DNA from 3 places in the Atribacter laminatus genome. Region 1 is predicted to be linked to each of the others. Evidence: riboswitches for the same ligand, from Rfam matches in the RefSeq annotation. Region 1 holds a riboswitch; each other region holds the start of a gene.
What was found. A riboswitch is a leader RNA that binds a small molecule or an ion and turns the genes downstream of it on or off. The one in region 1 is predicted to bind cyclic di-GMP.
Positions count from the first base shown of each region.

Region 2: linked by a shared signal. The riboswitch ahead of RT761_RS07280 (C39 family peptidase) and the one ahead of RT761_RS08795 (phosphomannose isomerase type II C-terminal cupin domain) in region 1 are both predicted to bind cyclic di-GMP.
Region 3: linked by a shared signal. The riboswitch ahead of RT761_RS04490 (hypothetical protein) and the one ahead of RT761_RS08795 (phosphomannose isomerase type II C-terminal cupin domain) in region 1 are both predicted to bind cyclic di-GMP.

Region 1 is NZ_CP065383.1:1,946,052-1,949,236, forward strand. Features, by position in the region: gene RT761_RS08790 (mannose-1-phosphate guanylyltransferase) at 1-1,011, shown strand, start outside; gene RT761_RS08795 (phosphomannose isomerase type II C-terminal cupin domain) at 1,032-1,634, opposite strand; cyclic di-GMP riboswitch class I at 1,715-1,801, opposite strand; gene RT761_RS08800 (DUF6062 family protein) at 2,011-2,637, opposite strand; gene RT761_RS08805 (endo alpha-1,4 polygalactosaminidase) at 2,883-3,185, opposite strand, start outside.
Region 2 is NZ_CP065383.1:1,588,023-1,591,207, forward strand. Features, by position in the region: gene RT761_RS07270 (phosphodiester glycosidase family protein) at 1-584, opposite strand, end outside; gene RT761_RS07275 (response regulator) at 824-1,183, shown strand; cyclic di-GMP riboswitch class I at 1,425-1,511, shown strand; gene RT761_RS07280 (C39 family peptidase) at 1,591-2,268, shown strand; gene RT761_RS07285 (InlB B-repeat-containing protein) at 3,141-3,185, shown strand, end outside.
Region 3 is NZ_CP065383.1:954,672-957,856, reverse strand. Features, by position in the region: gene RT761_RS04500 (class I SAM-dependent methyltransferase) at 1-197, opposite strand, end outside; gene RT761_RS04495 (GNAT family N-acetyltransferase) at 259-1,158, opposite strand; cyclic di-GMP riboswitch class I at 1,671-1,758, shown strand; gene RT761_RS04490 (hypothetical protein) at 1,842-3,185, shown strand, end outside.

The DNA of each region.
Region 1 (3,185 bases):
ACCTCAAAAAAACCAAAACAATTTACAGCGTTAATGGACAAAACATTTTTTCAAATGACTGTTGACCGAGTTCTTCCTTTGGTGGGAGAAGACGGTATTTATGTGGTAACCCAGGAAAATTTTAAATCCGAAATCTTAAAGGAAGTTCCTTATTTATTAGAAAAAAATATCATCCTTGAACCAGTTGGGAGAAATACTGCTCCCTGTATTGGGTTAGGTGCACTCACAATAGCTCGTAAGAACCCCAATGAAGTCATGATTGTAATTCCATCTGATCACCTGATTTTCGATGAAGAAAGATTTCGTGAAGTTGTTCGTTTTGGTTGTGAAGTCGGGATGAAAGATTATCTGATTACTTTAGGAATAACACCAACTGAAGCCCACACTGGTTATGGTTATATCCATTATGGGGATGAAAAATTTTGCAAACAAGATATAAAAGCCTGTCAGGTGCTTGGATTTATTGAGAAGCCGGATATTAAAAAAGCAAATTACTATTTTTCCAATCCTACCTATCTGTGGAACAGTGGAATATTTATTTGGAAAGCTCAAACCATTTTAGAAGAAATAACAACCCATATGCCCAGTCTTTTTCAGGGACTTAACACCATTCAACACTATTGGGGAAGGCCAGAGTTAGAAACCGTGAAATCTCAGGTATTCAATACACTTCCATCGACTTCCATCGATTACGGTATTATGGAGAAATCAGAGAGAGTGTTGGTAATCCCAGCTACTTTCCAATGGAACGACATTGGATCTTGGTCGGCACTGGAAAAAGTATTTTCTCAGGATAAATCAAAAAATTTATCCATTGGTTCCTATTATGGATTACAGAGTCAAAATAATATTATCTATTCCCAAAAACCAATTATAACCTTTGGAGTTAATGATTTGATTATTGTTGAATCGGATTCTGCTGTTTTGGTGATGCACAAAAGTCTTGATCAAAAAATCAAAGAGTTAATACAGGAACTTAAAAACAACGACCAGTTCAAGCATCTTACCTAACTTTTTTTATTGGTTTAAAGCTAAATTATTTCACTTCGGTTAAAATCGTCTTCAATACGAACAATATCTTCTTCGGAGATACAATTACCGTTTTGAACTTCAATTATTTCCAGGAGTTCATCGCCGCGATTTTCCATTCGGTGGAAGGTCTGCATGGGAATATAGGTACTCTGATTCGGATCTAAAATGAAGGTTTGATCTCCAACGGTGACCAATGCTACTCCTTTGACTACCAACCAGTATTCATTGCGATGGTAATGCATTTGTAAGCTTAAACGGTAACCAGGATAAACAACAATTTTTTTAACCTTGTAGTGAGGTCCCTGGTCGATAATGGCATAATATCCCCAGGGTTTTTCGATTTGAGTCGGTTCTTTTTGTGCAGAATCTTCAGAAAATTCATTTTTATTTCTTAGGTTTACTTCATTTTCAAGACAAACTGATAAATTACTTTTTTCGTTTGCTTTTAGATAAATCGGAGTAGAAGGTGTTGATTTTTTTTCAGGTATAAAGAGGCCATTTGATAAAAAGTGATCAGTTTCAACCTCATCTAAGCTTTTTTTGTCAAATTGCTGGCTTATATCACTCTTTGAAGTTGGAGATTTACTATCTTTACGAGCCATTTTATAAATCCTCCTATGGAAAACTTTCCTATGGAAATGGTTCGTATTTTACAAGTCATCATTTCGTTTTTTAGGTGGATTTTGGCGGCTCGACTGCCATGGCATATAAACGCTTTAGGCTCTTAGCTTTGCGCCTTTTCCTTTAGGAAAGTTTGCCTTTTCAGGTACCCATACTTTTTCATATATTATCGGCAAAAAAGAAATTTCCTTTAGAATAGAATTAATATATTTAATAAGTTAGACAAAAAATAAATATACTATTTGAATCAGAAAATTTATCGAATAAATAGCCATGCTACTTGATGGTAGCAGATGAGGATAAAATACTTATCTAAAAGCGTCAAAGTGAGGAGCGCATCGATACATCTATAAAAAACTACTTTCTACTATGTATACGATGAGATTTTCTTAATCGCTGACTGGCAAAAAATTCTAAAACCTCTTGCCAGGAATTGCTTTCTTCAATTGAGATGGTATCTTTATTTGCTTGATAATCAAATTTTTGAATGAAGGATTTAAGATTTTCGTCTATATTTTTTAGACTTTTAAGAGTCTGTTCCCTAAGTTCCGATGAAATTGAAGGAGTAAGTTGTAATTCATTTTGGTGAATGATACAAACGAAGGTATATTTTCCCCAGACATTTTTAAAATCCTTCCAATGCTTTTGAAGAATATTTTCAAGATGATGGATTTTATCTTTCCAAAGATTGCAGAGTGGACAATTTTTTAGGGTGGGATGGTTTTCATTTTTTAAATAGGTATTGAGCAAATCCTCATAGACAATACTCATACCCAAAATTGATGGTCGAGTATCGAAAACCCTTCGTAAATGATCCTGACAAAAACCTCCTTGATCGCGGAGTTTTTGACGGATCTCTGGATCGGTGACAAATTCATAGAATAATCCATCTAAAGATTGTTCTTCAAAAGTTTTTTTATAACTGCAAATTGGACAACCATTTTCTGAGAAGAGTTCCAGTAAATCGTAATAAGTTTTATCCACGCTTCATCTCCTTGTAACAAATAAGCTCCATTTCGGGATGTTATCACAAATTTATTAAAGGAGAAAGAAATGAACCCAGCTGTGAACATAATTATTTGCAAATAGGAACCTGTTATTGTGAACCGGAGCAATTTAAGGTTGACTCAAGTGTCGATAAGAATGACAGTTTTATAATAAAAGGTGAGAAGGTTATCGTTAACATAGATGATTATACTTATTGGATTGATATTTCCAATCAATTCTATTTATTGAAGTTCCTCGAAATATTCAAAAGAATCAATCAAATCTAAGTAAACTCCATCAAAACCAGCTTTGAGTATTTTATCAAGATAAGCATCTGGATTTCCAAAAATTATTTGCTGCCAATTTTTATCCCAGTAACGAATTTTATAATTTCCACTCCAATCTGGGTTTTCTTCTTCTAACCAAGGTGGAGGATTGATATCCCATTCTTTTTGCCAATAATAGCGATAATTTTCTGCTTCTCCAATTGAGAGATAGGATAGGACTAAACGCTTACCACCATTCATTTTTTCTTTTAAATGGTC
Region 2 (3,185 bases), 360 kb from region 1:
AATCGCTCGCTGAAAGCACCAACTTGAAGGTAGGCTGTTGGTTCTGAGGAAGATGCCGAAGGGAGAGCAACTGGTTCACCAAATCCCCACTTTTTAATCATGAGCATTATTCCTGGTTCTAAGATTTTAGAAGATTCATAATAAAGATTCCCATTTGAATAGGCTTTTAATTTTTCCTTTAAAAAAGAGAATTCTTGGGGTGTGAGTGGATCGTTAGGTCGGAAAAGACCTTGAGCATCACCGGTAAACAAGGGTGGATTGAGTTGAGTGGAAAGAATAACAACCTTTTTTTCGTCTTCATTGAGGTTTTGAATATCCTGGAAAGGGATCGACCCAGCATCAAAATAATCATATAAATCATTATATGAAAGAGCATCGATTATAGTTCGAGCAGCATCGAGACGAGTAACGAATTGAGTGTTAGTGCGGTTTTGGCTTATAACGATTGTAGGCCCAAGGATATTTTTTAACGAAATAGTGAAATCATTCCATGACAATCTTGATTCAGCTGTCAACCCTGGCAAAGAAACGGTAATAACAAGAAATAAAAGAACGATTATATGATGAGTCAAATATTTTTTCATATTGCATCCCTATTTACTAATATTCTTTTTATAATAAAGTTCCTCATAGGGTAACAAATCCAGTAAAAAAATTCAAACCCAATTTTTATTCCAACATCTAATTAGTACTTTTAGCTATGAAAATGGGATTAATGACCTATATAAGTTTAAATTTTTTTTTCCTATAATTTCGATAGTGACGATTATGACAGGAGGAGATTCAACTGATTACAACAAAAACAAAAACAACCACCAAAAAAATATTTGTTGTTGACGATAACCGTTTTTTTCTTGAAAGTTTGGTGTTCCTCCTCAACCGTCAGATCGATATGGATGTTGCGGGAACCCATGATCGGATTCAGGGGGTGTTAGAAAGAATTGAAGCGGTTAAGCCCGATGTAATCATTCTTGATATGCGACTCCCCGATGGCGATGGGATTACTTTGCTTCAAAAAATAAAATCAAGCTTTGACATTCCAGTTATCATGCTTACTATGTACGAGGAGCATAAAGAACGGGCGGCCAGAGCAGGAGCATTTGCCTATCTTGTCAAAGGAGAAGGTCTCGACCGTCTGTATCAACTTATACGAAAAGCCACTGAATCGTTTGTTAATTCTTGAGTTATATATTCTATCTTCTCCCTGCTTTCTAACAAGTTAGTTTTATCTTCTTTTTTTGCTCATTCTCTTTCCTGTATATAAAATACAATGAAAAGTCATGATTTTGTTTTATCGGAATCCTGAGCACTTACTTTTTTGTAAACCTTTTTAAAATTTAGAGGAAAACTTTTTTTAAAAAATCCTAAAGTATTTTGATATTGTTCCGATAATTAATAAAGGACTGGAAATATATATTAGATATATATATTAAAGGCAAACTCTCCGAAAGGGGAGGACGCAAAACCACGAACCTAAAGCACGAAAGTGCTACGGCAGTCGGGTTGCCGGATCGGCATCGAGTTGATCTGTTAAAATGTGCGTCACTCTCAAAAATGATTTCGGAGAAAACTCTGAAGGAGGCATGAGAGTTGAAGCACAAACAGTTACTGCCACTCATCATCTTCGGGCTTCTCCTGATGGTGTTTATCTCTGGTTGTACCAACTTCGTAAACACTCCGGAAACCGATTTTGGTAATAATAACGCGATAACCAATGTGATTTCTTTAGATAGTTTAGATAAATTTATTGAACGCTCTGATACTAAAATCCTACTTGACGTTCCTTTCCTTCCGCAAGTTCCTCCTGGAACCTGGTCAAATACTCGAAATTGTGGTCATACCGTCGCAGTCATGATGAGAGCTTACTATTATGGAATAGAACCACTTCCAGATCACATCATTCAAGCGGATGATTGGTTGAATGATCGATACGGCCTTCCGATTAACAATTATAATGGTGACTGGACAAACAGTTTTCAGATCCGTGCTTGGTTAGAAAGTGAAGGAGTCCCAACCAAGGTTGGTATGGGTAATTTAGAAAGAGCTCGGAATATGCTTTCAGAAGGGAAACCATTTTTAGCTGCAGTATATTCTAATATGAATCCGAATGGTGGCGCCAAACATGCTATGTTAGTAATCGGAATCGACTCCGCCAATGTATATGTCAACGATCCGGGTAAGGTTAATGGTGCCAACAATTCCTATACCATTAATCAATTCCTTTCAGCTTGGGGCGCACAAGGCAATTGGTATGTGGCATTGGATTAATTAAATCATAGATTGATTTTTAACTTCTTAGTTATATTTACGCTTTTATTTTGAATTGACCTGCGGTTTTCTATCTTCAAATTTACCAAGGCGATGGCTTTTAGACCATCGCCTTTTGTTTTTTTTAGCCTTTGTTGAACAATTACTTACTCACTCCTGCCAGATTTTCTTCCATTTTTTTTAAGATGCAACAGGTTATCTATTGAAAATACACGGGCATGATAAATCAAGCCCCTACAAAAGATTTAAAAGTTGTAGGGGTGCAATTCATTGCGCCCGTTTTCCATTTAATGTAGCGACATGCCATGGCATGTCGAATCTTTGTTTTCTCCCCCATCTAAACCTTCCCCGTTTTTTCTTTTTTTCCCTCTCCCCTGGTGGGAGAGAATTAAGGTGAGGGGGGAAATTGTATACCACGTCGAGCTTTTATTTAAAAATTCCAAACCTGAATATGAATCTGAACTTTGATCCTCATCCTTCCCTTCCCCCATCAAGGGAGAAGGAACTCTGACTCGTCATTGCGAGACCTCGTTTTTTGAGGTCGTGGCAATCTTATGAGTTTAATTTTTTTTATTCCTCTCCTTTTAGATAAAGGGAGCTTGAGAAGGATTGTTTTTTTTTCCAGTACTTTCAAACCCCCCTAATCCCCTTTGCTAAAGAAGGAGATTCATTTCTGAATAGGTGTTTTCATCTTCATCTAGTGCTGCTAAGCAGCATGAAGGTTTGTAGAATTCAAGGGAATATTGCCATTGTAGTTTATAAAAATAGTACCACTGGTTGGTAAAAATAGGCATGATTTCCTATATCCGATTCATCTCTCCTCAACTAATCTATACCAAGAAATCTAATTATCCCGAGAGGAGGGATTATTCGTGAATAGAAAAAAACTATGGTTTTTGGTCTTAACAACAATTGTG
Region 3 (3,185 bases), 990 kb from region 1:
GGAATTAACTCAAGGGTTTTTTGGTATTTTTCTTTTTCAAATTCGTAGTTTTCATAATTCCATGGATCTGGTTTCTTTTTATAAAGTTCTTCGAAATGTTTTTCATTAAAATAAAGCTGAAGAAAGGGAGTAAGCAGTCTCCATCCTAAATTCTCCAAATTTGATTTGGTACGCCGCAATAGGTCGTTAAATTTCATTTTTTACTTGTTCTTCCTTTCTTCATTCATATGTATTTAAGTAATTTTATATTGCTTATTCTTAAAAATAATCTGGAACGGGAAGATAGAGACGATTTATATCAATATCCTCGTAAGGTTTAACCATCACAGTATCTTTATCATCCTTGTTGGCTTCCAACCTTAAATAATTAATCACCGGCAAAGGCAAATCGAGATGAATATTTTTTCCGAGTTGATAAGCCCAATTATGGAGAAGCGCTAACAAGTCTTTTTTATCAATATTTTTATCCCAAATTATTTCAAAAACCTTAAAATTTTCCTCTCTATCCAATCCATAGAAAATCGCCGATTGACCAATTTCATTCCTCAAGAGAAACCAATCCGCTTTTTTCCCATTATAATTAAACATCGAACTCCACTGGTTCCATTCCTTCATACCCTTCATATAAGCCAAGTTACGGAGGGGAGCAATAGCCTGAAAATCCTGGTAGAAAGATATATATAAATCGAGTATGTTTTCATAAGGTATATTCTGGCAAGTAATAGGGTATTTGCCAGTGGTTGAAGGCTCAATAACTCCCTCATATTTACCTATCTTTTGAAATCCCCATCTTTTATAATATTCAGGAATCTTGGTTACTAAAATAATGAATTCGAAATTTTGGACTTCGGCTTTTTTTAAAGCCTTTTCCATCAGTTGACCAGCCAATCCCTGTCCTCGAAAACTTGGATTAGTCGCAACGTTAGCAATCCCAGCCGCAAGAATCGTTCTTTTACTGTCTATAAAGAGACGAGGAAGGCACCAAAGGGTTGCAATAGTTTGATTTCTATTTTTGATTGAATAAATATTATTGGGGTGGAAAAATGGGTCATATTTAAGGAAGTCATAATAGTATTTTTCATCATCTTGTGGAAAGATCTTTTTTAAGAATTCGGCATTTTCCGAAAAGGTGGTATAGGTTTCACGAATTATTTCCATGCAAAGAACCCTTATTCTTATTTTTTTATACCAATTATACTGTATTAAAGAATTCTATTTTGAAGTTTTTCGTCAATATTTTATTTTGAGGTTTAAAAGATAGACGTTCATGCTACCTAGCTGCACCAAATGAGGATGAAAATAACTATTCAGAAATCAATCTCCCCCTTTAGAAAAGGGGGTTAGGGGGATTTGAGTTTTTTGAGAACCAATCGAATCCCTCTTAATCTCTCTTTAGCCAAAGGGAGAGGAATAAAAAGATTAAGCTCATGAGATTGCCACGTCACTACGTTCCTCGCAATGACGAGTCAGAGTCCCTTCTCCCTTGATGGAAGAAGGTCAGGATGAAGGTAATAATTTTTTACAACTCACTACTCACCACTTACTTCTCACTACATTTACAGAGTAAATATCTCCTTTTTTAAAAATAAATATCAAGATCAAATTGGAATAAATCCACTAAAGTTACTTCTTTTTTATCCGATAAATTGAGTAAGTAAAAATGAACTTTTAGAATGAAAGGGCAAACTCTCCGAAAGGTGAGGGCGCAAAGCTACGAACCTACTGCGTCAAATACGCAATGGTAGTCGGGTTGCCAAGTCTTTTTTGAGTTTAAACTCAAAAGGGTGCGTCACTCTTAAAACCTCTTTTCTTCGGAGAAAGTCCTGAAGGAGGAATAAGTAGTGAAGCGCAATAAAGTATTTTTTATCGCCATCCTCGGACTTCTCCTCATTACTTTCATTTCCGGTTGTACTAATGTACCCATGACACCTTCAGTTGAAAAAGAACTTAACGATGCTTCAGGCGTTTCTGTTATTGAAATCGCCGGAACTTCACTTTCAGCAAGCCCAAGTGTTATAGTCCCGGGAGGAAATATTACTGTCAATTTTACTGGAGCACCAGGGTATTACCGGGATTGGATCGGTCTTTTTAAAGTTGGTTCAAATAATTATTCCCGAATCAGCTATCAATATTTAAGAGGGCAAAAAAATGGTTCGTTAATTTTCAAGGCTCCAAATACTATCGGTCAGTATGAATTCCGGCTTTTTAGAAATGGGAGTTATACCAAATTAGCAACCAGTAATCAGGTAGTGGTACAGAATGGTGCTTTAAATCCAACACCGACACCGACGCCATTAGCAGGTTCATCACCAACACCAACACCGACTCCAACACCTCCTAGTACAAACAATAATTCACCACTTTCAGCAAGCCCAAGTGTTATAGTCCCGGGAGGAAATATTACTGTCAATTTTACTGGAGCACCAGGGTATTACCGGGATTGGATCGGTCTTTTTAAAGTTGGTTCAAATAATTATTCCCGAATCAGCTATCAATATTTAAGAGGGCAAAAAAATGGTTCGTTAATTTTCAAGGCTCCAAATACTATCGGTCAGTATGAATTCCGGCTTTTTAGAAATGGGAGTTATACCAAATTAGCAACCAGTAATCAGGTAGTGGTACAGAATGGTGCTTTAAATCCAACACCGACACCGACGCCATTAGCAGGTTCATCACCAACACCAAGCTCACCTATTAATTACCAACTCATTTCCCAGTATAGCTATGGAAAGAATAATGTGGTACGGTGGAGGGATGGGATCATTAAGGTTAAGGATTCCACCAATTACCCTGGAATCAATGTACAGGATGTTTTAAACCAGTGGAACTCAATCATTGGAGGAACTACCACCTTCCAGTTATCAACCGATAGTACCAGTCCAATAACCATTTTTTATGATGCCGCATCAATCACCTCTCAGGGAAATGGGGTTTGGGGTTATGCCACGGTTTGGTGGTCAAATTATCAGCTCATTAAAGCAGAGGTTCGAATCCTTCCTGAAGGAAATTGGTACGGATATCCAATCAAGCCGAAATATGAGCTCTATCTTCATGAGTTAGGGCATGTAGTCGGTTTTGCTGGTCATACTAATGATGGAAGCGTCATGGATGCCATTGCCAATGGAAGCACGACAATTTCTTCAACTACCCGGTCGGTTATAAATGGACTTTATAATCTGCCCATA